Linked DNA regions of Puniceicoccus vermicola. The protein of the gene in region 2 interacts with the protein of the main gene of each other region in a pairwise test. Links are inferred from orthologs where the notes say so. Each region holds a gene or a part of one and is shown on either strand. Other genes may lie near its edges.

Region 1 (6,698 bases), on a different replicon or contig from region 2:
CTCGCCAATCGAACCGATCACACGCGCCGAGTTCCCCTCCGGGCCTCGCTCCACAAGAGTATAAAGACAATCCTGGGCACGCATGATCGCATCCATGCGAGCGTCATGCCGGAGCAATCCTACCCCGCAATAGCCCCAAGTCTTGTCGCCTCCTTGATTGAGCAAATCATCGGCATATTCAGCCTGATGGGCTCGGTGAAAGCCGCCGACACCCACATGCATAATGGATTGGCTGACTTCTTTTCTGTCGTAGTTCGGGCGTTGGATCCGAGAATCCAATTTACCGAGGTTCGCATTGTTTAATTGAATCGTCATTTGATGATAATGTTTGGTATTGACGTTTCTGCAGCTGCAGGGGCTCTACCGGTGAGCTTAAATTGATATGCGCCGCTCAATGGCTTCATCGATTGCACTCAGGAGAAGAGGATCGACCCTAGTCTTTTGAGCAAGTTGGACATCGGGGCGGCCATCCTTCGCCTCCTGTAAACGCAACGCTTCTGTAATCCAGGATTCGGCAGTTGGTTTCGGGATAATATCGGTGTTGAGGACGAGATCGAGTTCGCTCTCGTCGTGCCATTTACACCGGTAAAACCTCTCGACAAATTTGATCCGCGCTTTGTCGTCGGCAGCCACTTTCGTTTTCGCGTCTTCCCGCTTCGCGATGTTCTCTCGCGCCATGACACGATCCACGCGAACATCAAACGGAGCGTGCAAGCGGACATGCAACACATCGGCATACTTGTTTAAGGCCACGTAACCTCCGCGTGCGAGAACCACAGTCCGTCCGCGGTGGGCGAGCGCCCGCATGGTATCGTTCAGCATGGATACGATTTCCAGGTTCTTTGTATTAGCCAAATCCCATAAGTTGGGCGGCGATGTGTAGAGCTCGCCAAAGCGAGTCAGCCCGTACTGCTGCAGGGTGCCCTGCAAGACGGCTTTATCGACCAGGTCGTAGCCCAGGGATACAGCCAACTGCTTTGCGATCGCGCCGGCATCACTGCCGACCAGTCTGGAAATTGCGATGGTGTTCATGATGCGTTTCTCCAATTGGTGGTGGACCTGATGATGGCTTAACTGGCCTTCCGATGCTGCAAGCAGTCAAAGGCGACAGCGATCAACAGAACGGAGCCTTTGATGACCATCTGCGTAAAATCCGAGACGTTCATGAGGACCATACCATTGCTGAGCACACCGAGAATCAAGACACCGGCGATGACATTGGAAATACGACCGACGCCGCCAGTGACGCTAACGCCACCGAGCACGCAGGCGGTGAGAATTTCCAACTCCATCATTTTACCTGCCGTGACTGTCGCGGAATTCGTTCTCGAAAGGATGACGATACCCGCCACACCCGCAAAGAAACCGGACAATGAATAGACGAGGTATTTAACATTTTTCACCTTGATGCCGGAGAGTTTCGCGGCTTCTTCATTACCGCCCACGGCATAAAAATAGCGACCAAAGTAGGTTTTGTTCAAAATAAACGCTCCGATCGCCATAACAACCGCCATGATGATGACGGGGATCGGAACCGGCCCCAGATAGCCCTGCCCGATGACGGCGAAGGAGTCGGGAAAACCATAAATCGGCAAACCCTTGCTGATCAAAAACGCCACCCCTTCGACAATGATCAACATGGCCAGCGTCACAATCAGTGGAGGCATATGAATATTCGCGATGATCCAGCCGTTGGCGAAACCGATCATGGTGGCCAGCGTAAGAGTGATAAAGATCGCCAGCACTGGGTTAAGGCCCGCATTGACCATAAACCAGCCACAGACCACATTGACCAAGGTGATCACCGAACCCACGGAAAGGTCGATACCTCCCAGCAAAAGAACGAAGGCAAAACCGACCGCCGCGATGCCGAGCATCGATACCTGGCGGGCGACGTTCATCAAGTTATTCGCGACGAGGAAATTCTCCGTCGCAAAGGAGAAGAACCCGATGAGTACGAACAAAACGACGTAGATACCGTTCCGTTTTGCGAAATCTATGGCTTTCGCGGTGCCTTTTAAATTCTCTAAATGTCCCATATTATTGTTCTCCTATCTTTGAGATGCGAAATTCATGATTGCTTCTTGATTGAAATCTTTACGGTCCAAGCTGCCGGAAATCCTACCGTCGCAAAGGACGACAATTCGGTCGGACATGCCCATGACTTCCTCCATTTCAGAGGAGATCATCAGGACCGACTTTCCGTCTTCCACGAGGGCATTGACCAGAGTGTAAATCTCGGACTTGGCCCCCACATCAATGCCTCGGGTGGGCTCGTCGAAGATCACCAGTTCGGGTTCGGAAGCGAGCCATCGGGCGATAATGACCTTTTGCTGGTTTCCGCCACTGAGGTTCTTGATCTGCTGTTCGACCGAGGGCGTTTTGATCCGAATGGATTGCTTGTATTCTTCGGCCAGTCGCTTCTCCTCTTTCAGATCGATCACGAAGAATTTCGAAATCCGATCCAGGACAGCCATGCTGATGTTGCTGCGGATCCTCATATCCATCAAGGCACCTTTGCCCTTTCGATCTTCGGGAACGAGAGCGATGCCGCAGTCGATGGCGTCTCTAGGCGTCTTGGGGCGGACTTCTTTGCCGTTGAGAGAAACGGTTCCGCCAGTTCTCTTCGCCGCGCCAAAAAGGAGCTCTGCGGTTTCCGTGCGACCGGCACCGATCAAACCCGCAAAGCCTAAAACTTCACCTTTTTTGATTTGAAAGCTAATGTCGGTCACGCCGTTGCCGGAGAGGTTCTGCACGTCCAGCAACACCTCATCAGAGATGCAAGACTTGCGCTGCGGATAGGTTTCTTTCAATTCGCGGCCCACCATCAACTTCACCAGCTCGTCCATATTGGTCTCACTGGTCTTGAGGGTCTCGATTTTCTGTCCGTCCCTCAAGACGGTGATGCGATCGGTGAGTCGGAAGATTTCCTCCATGCGGTGCGAAATGTAAATAACGGTCACACCTTTGGCCTTCAATTTATCCACCACTTCGTAGAGGCGTTCCGCTTCAGCCGAAGTCAAAGGCGCGGAAGGCTCGTCCATGATCAAAATCCGGGCCTTTTGCGATAAGGCTTTGGCAATCTCCACGAGTTGCTGATAGCCGACCGTTAAGTTGCAGACCAACTCGTGGGGATCGATATCGATGTTAAACTGCTCGAAGATCGCCGCGGCCTCGCGGACCATGGCTTTTTTATTAATGAAGAGGCCTTTGCGGATGGCCCGACCCAGAAAGATGTTTTCCGCAACAGAAAGTTCGCCGACCAGATTAAACTCCTGGTAGATGACACCGATACCGTGCGCTTCGGATACCTGCGGGGTGAGCGAAGTAAATTCTTCTCCTTCGATCACGATACTGCCGGCATTCGGTTTGACTGCACCGGTGCAACTCTTGATCAAGGTCGATTTACCCGCACCGTTTTCACCAACTAGGGCATGAGCCTCCCCTTCAATGAAATCAATGCTGACATCGTTCAGCGCAATCACACCGGGGTATTTCTTCGTGATGTTCCTTAGTTCAAGGATATTCATGTCTGTTTGGGGCTGAGGTAGAATGGATGAGGGGTATCCCAGGTCGGCGCAGAGTATTCTGGCCCCTACGCCAACCTGGATTTACAAAGATCGAAGCTTACTTTCCTAAGTATTCATCGACGTTCTCACTCGTGACGGGAATAATCTCGCGGTAGACGACCTTATTCTCGATCGGCTCCCCGGAGTTCAGCTCGGACACCATCTCCCAGATCTTCTCGCCGATAGCCGTGTTGGTTCCGGTAATCGTCACAGTCATGCGGATCCCTTCATTGTTCTTCATGGCTGCCAATTCCGGTTGAGTCGCGTCCGCTGCAAAGATACCGAAGTCATCAGTGATCTTTCCAGCCGCCTTGGCCGCTTCATTGGCACCGACGGAACCGCCGCCACCGATCGAGCAAACGACCTTCACATTCGGGTTCGACTGAAAGATGGTTTCCATTTTTTCGATCCCCTCTTTGGTGTCGATCGCGCTACTTTCCGCAACAATCTTAGCATTGGGGGCTAACTCGGTGATGGCATCGCGGATACCATTGCCACGTTCCAGTAAAATCGGCAATTGCGGGTAATTAAGGATGGCGACCTCTGCAGTGCCCCCGAGCTTCTCGTCGATCCACATCGCCGCGTATTCTCCGATGGTGTAGCCCAATTCGTGATTATCAATCAACCAGGCGATATCAGCGTTCTTCAGATTATCATCCCATGCGAGCACCTTAATTCCGGCCTCACGCGCTTGTTTCAGGGCAAACTCAACCCCCTCAGGGTCGGCCGGATGGACGATAATGACATCGACCCCCCGGGAAACAAAGTTTTCGATTTGGGTGATCTGCTTACCAATATTATTGTCGCAGGAGACGTAGTTGATGCTGCCGCCATGCGCCTGAACTTCCTTTTCGATGGCCTGGCAATATCCAGCCCAAGTCGGATTCGTCAAGGTCTGCACCGTCATGCCAATCTTTACTTTGGGATCGGCGGAGCTTGTTCCGTCTTCTTTGCCGCCGCATCCGACGATCGTGAGTGACATGCAGCAGAGCATTAGTCCTGTGAGTATTATTTTCATGGGATTTTTGAGGTTCGTTTTGATGGATTGAGGATTAATCAGAGAGCGAAAAATTGGATTATCGTCTTAGCAGAGGATCTCTATCGACTGGCGCTAGTGCGTGATGGACAAAGTTGGTCGGCCATCCACCGATCCGTTGATACTCGTAATAACGGTCCCTGGGGGAGGTCACCTATACCGACGACTTTAAATGGGGGGTTCATGGTAAGAATGCTTGTCAGCGAATCGGAAATTCGAATGGGGGTTCTGACTGCTCATAAGAAATCCATAAAAGGCGCAGAATGTAAATTCAAAAAATTACATTTGACTGATTTTAATATTACATTTGGATTACATTTAAATTATGAGCACTTCAAAACCGATGTATCTGCAAATCTACGAAGACCTCCATACTTCGATCCGAAACCAAAGTTACGTCCCAGGTGATTTGCTCCCCAGCGAGAAGGCGATTTGCGAGCAATACGGCACCTCCCGCCCTACTGTCGCCAAGGCGATCAAGATGCTCAGCGATGCGAAATTCGTTCGGCGCCGAGCGGGATTCGGCACCCAGGTGTTAGCACCCGATTTTTCCGGTTTGTCGGCAGGATTGCTTATTCCGGAATTCCCTGACACCGAGATTTTCACCCCCATCGTTGATAGCATCATCGAAAATTCGCCCGCGTATGAGCTGCAGATCACACACCCCTATGAGTTGAATCGGTCCCAAGACCGTAAAGCCATGGCCCTCGCTCAGGCCGAACAATACATAAAAAAGAAAGTCAAAGGCGTCTTTTTCGCCCCTCTTGAAAACATTTCAGACCCAGAAGCCTTCAATCTCAGAATCGTCGAACGCTTCACGGAAAAAGGGGTTCAAGTCGTGCTACTGGATCGCGACATCTATCCGTGGCCCCGACAAACCTCTTTCGATTTGATTTGCATCGGCAACATCGAGGCTGGGTTCACTATGGCGGACCACCTTTTGGAAAATGGCTGCACCCAACTAGCTTTTGTCTCCCCCCGAAATCCCGCGATGACCGTGGGGCACCGGATTATAGGGACCCGCGAAGCACTCGTCCAAAAAGGTTTCTCAGCTCGCAGCCTTCTCTCCGTCGAATACGATCATAAAGATCCCGGTAAAGCGGCAGCCCGGCTATTGAATTCAAATGTGGATGGGATTGTCTGCGCCAACGATACAACTGCCGCCGTCATCCTACGTTCCCTCCTCGACCTCGGTGCCAAGATTCCCGATCAAATTAAAGTATGTGGGTTTGATGATGTTAAATACGCCTCACTCCTCAGCGTACCTCTCACCAGCTATCGCCAACCCTGCCAGGTTATGGGGCGCCTCGCCGTTGAAACGATGGTCAACCGAATCAAACATCCGGAAAGACCGCCTCACCACATTGCTTTTCACGGCACCCTGATCGTTCGAGAATCCTCCATTCCAAGCGCTTGATATCCCAAGAAGAGTATTACTCCTGAGTGCTCGGACTCGAGCGAACACACTCTGAGCAAAAAGAACCGCTTTTGCACCACTTTCTGCCACCTCGGCAACAATCGAACAATGGATCGAGCCCATCGCCAGCATGTGGCGATCTACCAGAAAACAAAGGTCATCTGAGAAAGGTTCCATAGAAGAATGAAACGAATCCAGCGAAGAGCTTACGGCTTCAGGTCCTTCCACAACTATCGACTCAGAGTCCTCGCCACTTGCGCATGAAAACTAACCCGAAATATAAAAAAATGAATAATCCCCCACAGTTTGATGTAGACCCGTAGACCCTCACTTTCGCTTCGCGAAGGCCGCCTGATGGCGGAGAGGATGGGATTCGAACCCACGGAACCGCTTTTGGCGGTTCACCGGTTTAGCAAACCAGCGCATTCGACCACTCTGCCACCTCTCCACGGTCGAAAAGAGGAGAAAACAAGATGCAGGCCCTCCCCGTCAAGCGAAACCACACTCAGAAAATCGAAATATTCGGTCTGTGCCTACCCTCTCCCGCCAAACTCCTCTATCGATGGGCCTTCCGTCCGATCCGTAGATGTTCGATCCCAAAAAATTCCAAATTTCTTTCATTTTCGGGTTGATCGATCCTCCAGAAACCGCAAATGTCCACCCTTTACCGTTGCCC
Region 2 (6,750 bases):
AATAGGTTCACTTCTCTTTCCCTCTTCCGAGAGGGATTTGCTGACAGAATAAGATAATGCCCCGGCCCAATATTCTATTTTTGATGAGCGATGAGCACCGCGCCGATGTGTCGGGTTTTGCCGGAAATGAGATCGTGCGGACTCCGGTTTTGGATTGGTTGGCGGAGACCGGGGTGGTCTTCAACAATGCTTATACGCCTTCGCCGATCTGTGTGCCGGGGCGGATGTGCATGATGGCGGGCCAGCTGCCGAAGACATGCAATTGTGAGGGGTGGAAGGACTTGGCTCCCGGCTATCGGACCTTTTCGCGGGAGTTCTCTCGCTATGCCTATCAAACCGTCTGCAGCGGTAAGCTCCATCATCAGGGCCAGGATCAGATGATGGGGTGGCGTTCGCGTGTCTCACCCGATGCGGAAGTCGTAGCCGGAGCGGTGGATGATTCGATCGAGGAGGAGTTTGCCCGGTATCGCCCCGATCCTCAGTTTAAGAAATGGTCGAATCAGAGAGAGCTGGAGGAAGCTCGACCGGGGAGGGGACCCTATCAGGCCTTTGACCAGCGGGCGGTGACTGGGGCGCTGGAGTATCTCGGCCGGTTTTTTGACGATCCCCTTTATCGGCGTCCGCAAAGCCATCTTCCCCTGTTCTTCAAGTTGAGCCTGAAGCAGCCTCACTATCCGTATTTTACCGATCAGGAGCGGTTCGACTATTATCACAATCGGGTTCCGGTCTACCTGGAGGAGCCCTGTGACCATCCGGTTCTTTCGCTCAGCCAGCAAGGGAAACCCGTTTGCGCTTCGGAGGCCGCGATTCGCAATGCGACCGCGGCGTATTACGGGATGATCGATCAGGTCGACTGCCACTATGGTTCGGTTTTGGATAAGCTTAAATCGCTCGGCAATGACCTCGACGACTGGATCATTGTCTACACCTCCGACCATGGGGAAATGCTTGGCCAACACGGGATCTGGGAGAAAACCCGTTTTTACGAGGCAAGCGTGAAGGTGCCGTTGATCATCCGTTGGCCCAAAGGATTTGCGGGGGGACGCGTCCTCGACGAGAACGTGAATCTCTGTGATCTATTTGCCACCCTCTGCGACTTGGCTGGCTTGGTCATACCGGAGGGGTTGGATAGTCGCAGTTTGGCTCCGTTGTTGCGGGAAGAATCCGTCGATTGGAATAACGAATCGGTCGCCCAAATGTGGGAAGATCATGTCATGATCAAAAGGGACGCCCTGAAATATCAGTATTACGGGGAAGAGGTTCCCGAGGTGCTTTTCGACCTTGAACGGGATCCAGGAGAGACGACCAACTTCCTCGAAGAGCCTGAGTATGCCGACGAGGTCGCAAGGTTTAGAAAACGTTTGGCCGAGCTTGGGCATGGGGTTGAGGCGAATCCGGAGTATCGAAACGCTGGATATTAGATTCGCATCGGTGAAGACGTCGAGGGCGGGGTTCTTTGCGGAGAGGTGAGATTGGGGTGCCCTCAGGGCCGGACAACGAACCGGAAAGGCAGGCGCGGAGAAAAGGCGCACGACTCAAGCCATGCGCGAACGGTTGGCGATGGCAGAAGCTTTTAGGGTGGGGGCTCTCTGCATGGGACGGGGAAATCGAAGTTCTTTCTCCTTTTCCCTAAAAAAAGAGCAGCCGGCGAACCGGCTGCTCTCAATCTTCAAAACTGGTGAAGGGATTAGTTGCGCATTTCGAGGAGTGCGTCAGCGTTTTCGATGGTAACGACCGTCCAAGGGATGTCGTAGCGTTTCGACATTCCGTCGTTCCATTCGAGTTGGCCTTCGTATTGTTCCCAGATGTCCGATTCGGGTTGGAAGTCGGGGCCGAGGACGTGGCGCAGGGCTACGTCGAGGGAGCCTTGCATCTGGCCTCTGGCATCTTGCAGGATCGAGGTCATTTTGCCGTCTTTCACTGCATAGATCGCGTCGGTAACTCCGTCGATCCCGGCGATGGCGTAGTCGGATACGTCGCCTCCCGTGCTTTCGATTGCTTCGATTGCACCCAGAGCCATTTCGTCGTTTTGACCGATAACGCCGTTGATGCGACCGCGGTGTTTCATGAGCCAGTTTTCCATGATCGGAAGGGCTTCGGCGCGTGACCAGTTTGCGGTCTTGCGTTCGAGGATCTTGATCGAGCCTGCAGGGTATTCCGCAATGGCTTTTTCAATACCTTGGCCGCGTTGGATTTCGCCGGAACCGCCTTTCGGTCCTTCGAGGATAATGACGTTGCCGGAGCCTCCCATGGCTTCGATGACGGCTTTACCTTCGAGATAGCCGCCCTCGACATCGTCGGAAACGACTTCTGCAGTCATCTCGTCGGTGTTCAGGCGGGCGTTGGTAACGATCACGGGAATTCCGGCATCGTTGGCCATCGTCACAACGTCGATATTCGCGTTGAAGTCCATCGGGTTGATGATGATGGCGTCATGGCCGGTGCGAATGGCCGTTTCGGCCTGGTTGTTTTGAACGAGCGGGTCGTAGCGGCCGTCGTAGACGGTCAATTCGACTTCTCCGCTTTTTACGCCGGGATAGTCGTAGGCGGCTCGCTCCATGAGCTGGACGAATTCAGCCTTCATCCCGTACATCAAGACGGCGATCTTGACGGGTCCGTCATGTTTCGGCTCCGCATGACTCACTTGGAAAGTTAAGACAATGGCAAGAGCGGCGAATAGTTTTTTGGTGATTGATTTCATGCGTTCTATTTTTAGTTGGGGTTAGGGGTTCTTAACGGTTTTGTTTGCGAGAGGGGTCCAGCAGGACGGCCGCTACGATTAACGCGCCCTTAATGATTTGCTGGTAGTAAGATTGGACGCCGAGGAGATCGAGTCCGTTGTTCATGACTCCGATGATGAGGACGCCGAAGAGGGTTCCCATGAGAGTTCCGATCCCTCCGAGCATCGATGTCCCGCCAATCACGACGGCCGCGATGGCGTCGAGTTCGTAGGAGGCTCCGGCGCTCGTTTGGGCGGAGCCGGTGCGGGCGGTCAAAATGAGGCCTGCGATTCCGGAAAGAACTCCGCACAGCGTATAAACAATGACCTTGATGCGTTGAACGTTGATTCCGGAGGTCTGGGCCGACTTCTCATTGCCACCGACTGCGTAGACATAGCGGCCGAAGACGGTCTTATTGAGGAGAATCCATGCGACGATGAAGATGCCGATGAAAATGATTACCGGGATCGGGATGGAAAAAATGCGCCCATTTCCGATCTCCCGGAAGGTGGAGTCGAGGGAGGAGACTGGATTTCCCCCGGTGGTCAGCAGTGTCAGCCCACGGGCGGCTGAGAGCATCCCCATGGTGACGATGAAGGCCTGGAGCCGGAAGCGGGCGATGATGAATCCGTTGATAAATCCGCAGATGGCCCCGACTCCGATGACTACGAGAACCGGATAGAGAATGGGGTGGCTCATGTCGCCGATCACGAGGTCAGAGGACCGGGTGACGAAGCGAGCGGCCACGATCCCGGCCAGGGCTAAGACGGATCCGACCGACAAGTCGACTCCGGCAATGAGGATGACGTAGGTCATTCCGATCGCGAGGATGCCATTGATGGAGACTTGGCGCAGGACGATGATGGAATTTTCCTTGGTGAGGAAGTAATTGCTCATCCATGTTCCGTTTTTCACGCAAATCTCACCGATGATGGCGATGATGATACAGAGGGCGAAAAATGCGAATACGATGCCGTACTTTCGAAGGTCTAAATTTCGTAGCTTGTTCATGGGATTTTGGGGGTGAAGATGGGAAGGGGAGGACTCAGGAGGCCAGATTCAGGAGTTCGGTCTGGGTGGCCTCTTCTTGTTTTCGTTCGGCAACGACTCGGCCTTTCTTGAAAACGAGGATTCGGTCGCTCATTCCGATGATTTCGGGGAGCTCGGAGGATACCATCAGAATACATTTTCCCGTTAGAGCTTGTTCGGACATGTATCGGTAGATCTCCTTCTTGGCTCCAACGTCGATTCCACGCGTCGGTTCGTCCAGGAGGAGAACGTCGGGTTGGGTCATCGACCAGTGGGCCAAGATGACTTTCTGCTGGTTGCCGCCGGACAGGTTTTGGACGAGTTCCTGGGTGTTCGGGGTTTTGACGTTGAAGGCTTTTACCGCCGCGTTGACTTGGGTTTGCTCTTTTTTTCGATTGAGAATTCCGGCGCGGGTAAAATGGGGCAGGGACGAGATGGAGGTGTTGTCCGCGACCGATCCGCAGAGGACGAGACCGGTCTCTTTGCGGTCTTCGGTGACGTAGGCCATGCCGGCGCGAATCGCATCGCGCGTCGAGTGTTTCTTGAGCTTCTTCTCTCCGATTTGGATGGTCCCGTTTTCGATGGGGGCGATTCCGAAAAGGGCGTCGAGGAGTCGGGTTCGACCGGCTCCGACCAAGCCGTAGAGGCCGACGATCTCGCCTTTTTTAACGGTGATGGAGACGTCTGCGAAGTCGGGCTTCGAGGTCAGCTCGTTAATCGTCAATAGAGGCTCGTCCGTAGGCTTGTTGTATTTGGCGAATTCTTCGTTCAGTTCTCCGCCAACGATTTCTTCAATCAGCTTTTCGCGGGAAATGTCTTGGATGTCTCCTTCGCAGATGTAACGCCCGTCGCGGAAAACGGTGTATCGATTGCAGATCGTGAAGATCTCCGACATGCGGTGCGAAACGTAGATGACGCCTTTTCCTTTTTCGGAGAGCTTACGGATGGCTTTGAAGAGTTTTAGGCTGTCCTTTTCTCCAATGGTCGAGGTCGGCTCGTCGAAGAAAATGATATCCGCATTGGAGTGGGAGAGGGCCTTGGCGATCTCGACCAGTTGTTGTTCTGCGACGCTCAGAGTGCGGGTGAGGCGAGTGGCCTTGATGTCGAAGTCGAGTTCGTCGAGAAGAGCCTGGGCTTTCTCATTGAGCTGTTTGAAATCGACGAATCCCAGCTTCTTGCGCGGTTCCTGCCCGAGGAAAATATTCTCCGCGACGCTGATGTCCGGGATCATGCTCAACTCCTGTTGTACGATCGTGATTCCGGCATTGAGAGCCTGCTTGGCATTGGAGAACTGGCAAATTCTGCCTTTGATGCGAATCTCTCCGCAATCGGGCTGGAGGAAGCCCATGACGATGCGGAGGAATGTGCTTTTGCCGGCGCCGTTTCCGCCGCAAAGTGCATGCACTTCTCCGGGCATCAGGGTGAAATCGACATGATCGATTGCGCAAACTTTTCCGAAGGTCTTTCGAATGCCTTTTACGCTCAGAAGTGGGGTGGGTGCTGACATGCTTTCAAGGAGTGGGGTGGGGAAATCGGTTCGAAGAGAGCTTTGAAGGTCGATCTAGTTTGGGGGAGGACGAAAATTCTCGGGGAGTGAGATCGTGAAGAAGCTTTGCGACTTTCCAGGGATGGGGTTCTGGGAAGTGATGAGGGCAATTAATTCCCAGTAGAAGCGCGAGTCAAATGGAATTTGAAATTTTGCGCAAATTTTTTCCTCCGGGCTGGGAGGTCCCCTTTGCGGGAGAGGCAGGTGGTAGGCTCAGCGTTCCTGGATGGAGAAATCCAGAAATATCTTCCTCTTAATCGTGGAGGGGCGTTCGATCCGGTCGACGGCGATGTCGACGGCTTCGCTGGCAATTTCGCTGGTCGGCTGGATGATGCTGGTAATTGGGGTTCGGAGGTAGTCGAACCACTTGTTGTCGTCGTAGGTGACGATGCGGACGTCCTTGGGGACCTTGCGGTTTAGGGCTTCCAGAACGCTAATGGCTTCGAAGCAAATGGAGGAAGTCCCGCAAATGACGCCGTCGAGATCGGTATTCTTCTTGAAGAAGTTTTTGAGTTCGCTCGTGCCGATGTTCTTGTTCGGCGCGCCTTGAAAATATTCGATTTGGAGGGTCTTGCCGCTGCTTTTGCTGGCGGCTTGGAGGGCGCTTTGGTAGCCCTGCTGGCGTTGGGCAATGGTGTAGATGTTTTCGTGGTGGCCGAGGAAGCAGATGTTCTGGCAGCCTTTTTCGAGTAGGTGGCGGGTGGCGTGAGCTCCGCTTTGGGCGTTGTCGATTCCCACGAAATCGGCTGGTAGATGTTCGTTGAAGCGATCGACCATGACCACCGGAATGGAAGAGTCGGAGAGGGTTTCGAAGGTGGCGCTCGTGTCGACCGGGGCGAGGATGATGGCGCTGACTTCTTTGCTCGTCATCGTATTCAGGTGGAACTGTTCTTTTTCGGCGCTTTCCTGAGAGTCGCAGAGGAGGAGGTTGTAGCCGTGCTCCATGGCTCGGGCTTGCAGGGCGGTCACGATCTCGGTGTAGAAGTCTTCCCGGATGTCGGCAATAATCGCCCCGATGGTCCGCACGGCGGTTTTATTGATGCTTCGGATGAGAGTATTGGGAACGTAGTTCAGATCCTTCATGGCTTTCAGGATCTTGCGCCGCGTATTGGTTTCGACGTTCCGGGTCTTGTTGATGACGTGGGATACGGTTGAGATGGAGAAGCCGGTGTGCTTCGCCACGTCCTTCATAGTTGTGCTCTTCATGGGGTCTGTTCTTTGCCGTGTTGCTAGGCTTTGGATGAAAGGGGGAAGGGTTTTTGCGGAAAGAAAATGTGCTGGCTTCGTCGTTTCTATAAACGTAGCCGGGCTTTTTGCACAAGTCTTTTGCGGATTGTTTTGCCTGATTTGTTGGAGGAGAGAAGGGATAAATTGAAAGTTTGTAAAATAATTTGCGCAAAAGTTTGATTTTAGATTTGACTTTCTGCCTGTGCAGGAGAATTTTTCGATCATTCA

What was found.
Region 1: the proteins of H5P30_RS10910 (region 2) and H5P30_RS12415 interact in binary tests that used the Escherichia coli proteins (3 or more experiments, as listed by UniProt). The link is inferred for Puniceicoccus vermicola from one-to-one orthologs.

Annotation. Positions count from the first base shown.
Region 1 is NZ_JACHVA010000101.1:25,958-32,655, reverse strand. The notes cover bases 1,292-4,199. They hold H5P30_RS12415 (sugar ABC transporter ATP-binding protein), read right to left. Parts: upstream 3,531-4,199; coding sequence 2,052-3,530; downstream 1,292-2,051. Other genes in these bases: H5P30_RS12410 (sugar ABC transporter substrate-binding protein), read right to left, coding at 3,628-4,199; H5P30_RS12420 (ABC transporter permease), read right to left, coding at 1,292-1,901. In the rest of the region: H5P30_RS12430 (mannitol dehydrogenase family protein), read right to left, coding at 1-315; H5P30_RS12425 (cytidylate kinase-like family protein), read right to left, coding at 373-1,032; more of H5P30_RS12420, read right to left, coding at 1,071-1,291; more of H5P30_RS12410, read right to left, coding at 4,200-4,587; H5P30_RS12405 (substrate-binding domain-containing protein), read left to right, coding at 4,931-6,022. UniProt on the Escherichia coli protein: Part of the ABC transporter complex RbsABC involved in ribose import. Responsible for energy coupling to the transport system.
Region 2 is NZ_JACHVA010000083.1:55,439-62,188, reverse strand. What follows is about bases 1,733-4,692. They hold H5P30_RS10910 (ABC transporter permease), read right to left. Parts: upstream 3,732-4,692; coding sequence 2,733-3,731; downstream 1,733-2,732. Other genes in these bases: H5P30_RS10905 (sugar ABC transporter ATP-binding protein), read right to left, coding at 3,766-4,692; H5P30_RS10915 (substrate-binding domain-containing protein), read right to left, coding at 1,733-2,701. In the rest of the region: H5P30_RS10920 (sulfatase-like hydrolase/transferase), read left to right, coding at 57-1,421; more of H5P30_RS10915, read right to left, coding at 1,688-1,732; more of H5P30_RS10905, read right to left, coding at 4,693-5,256; H5P30_RS10900 (LacI family DNA-binding transcriptional regulator), read right to left, coding at 5,509-6,501. UniProt on the Escherichia coli protein: Part of the ABC transporter complex RbsABC involved in ribose import.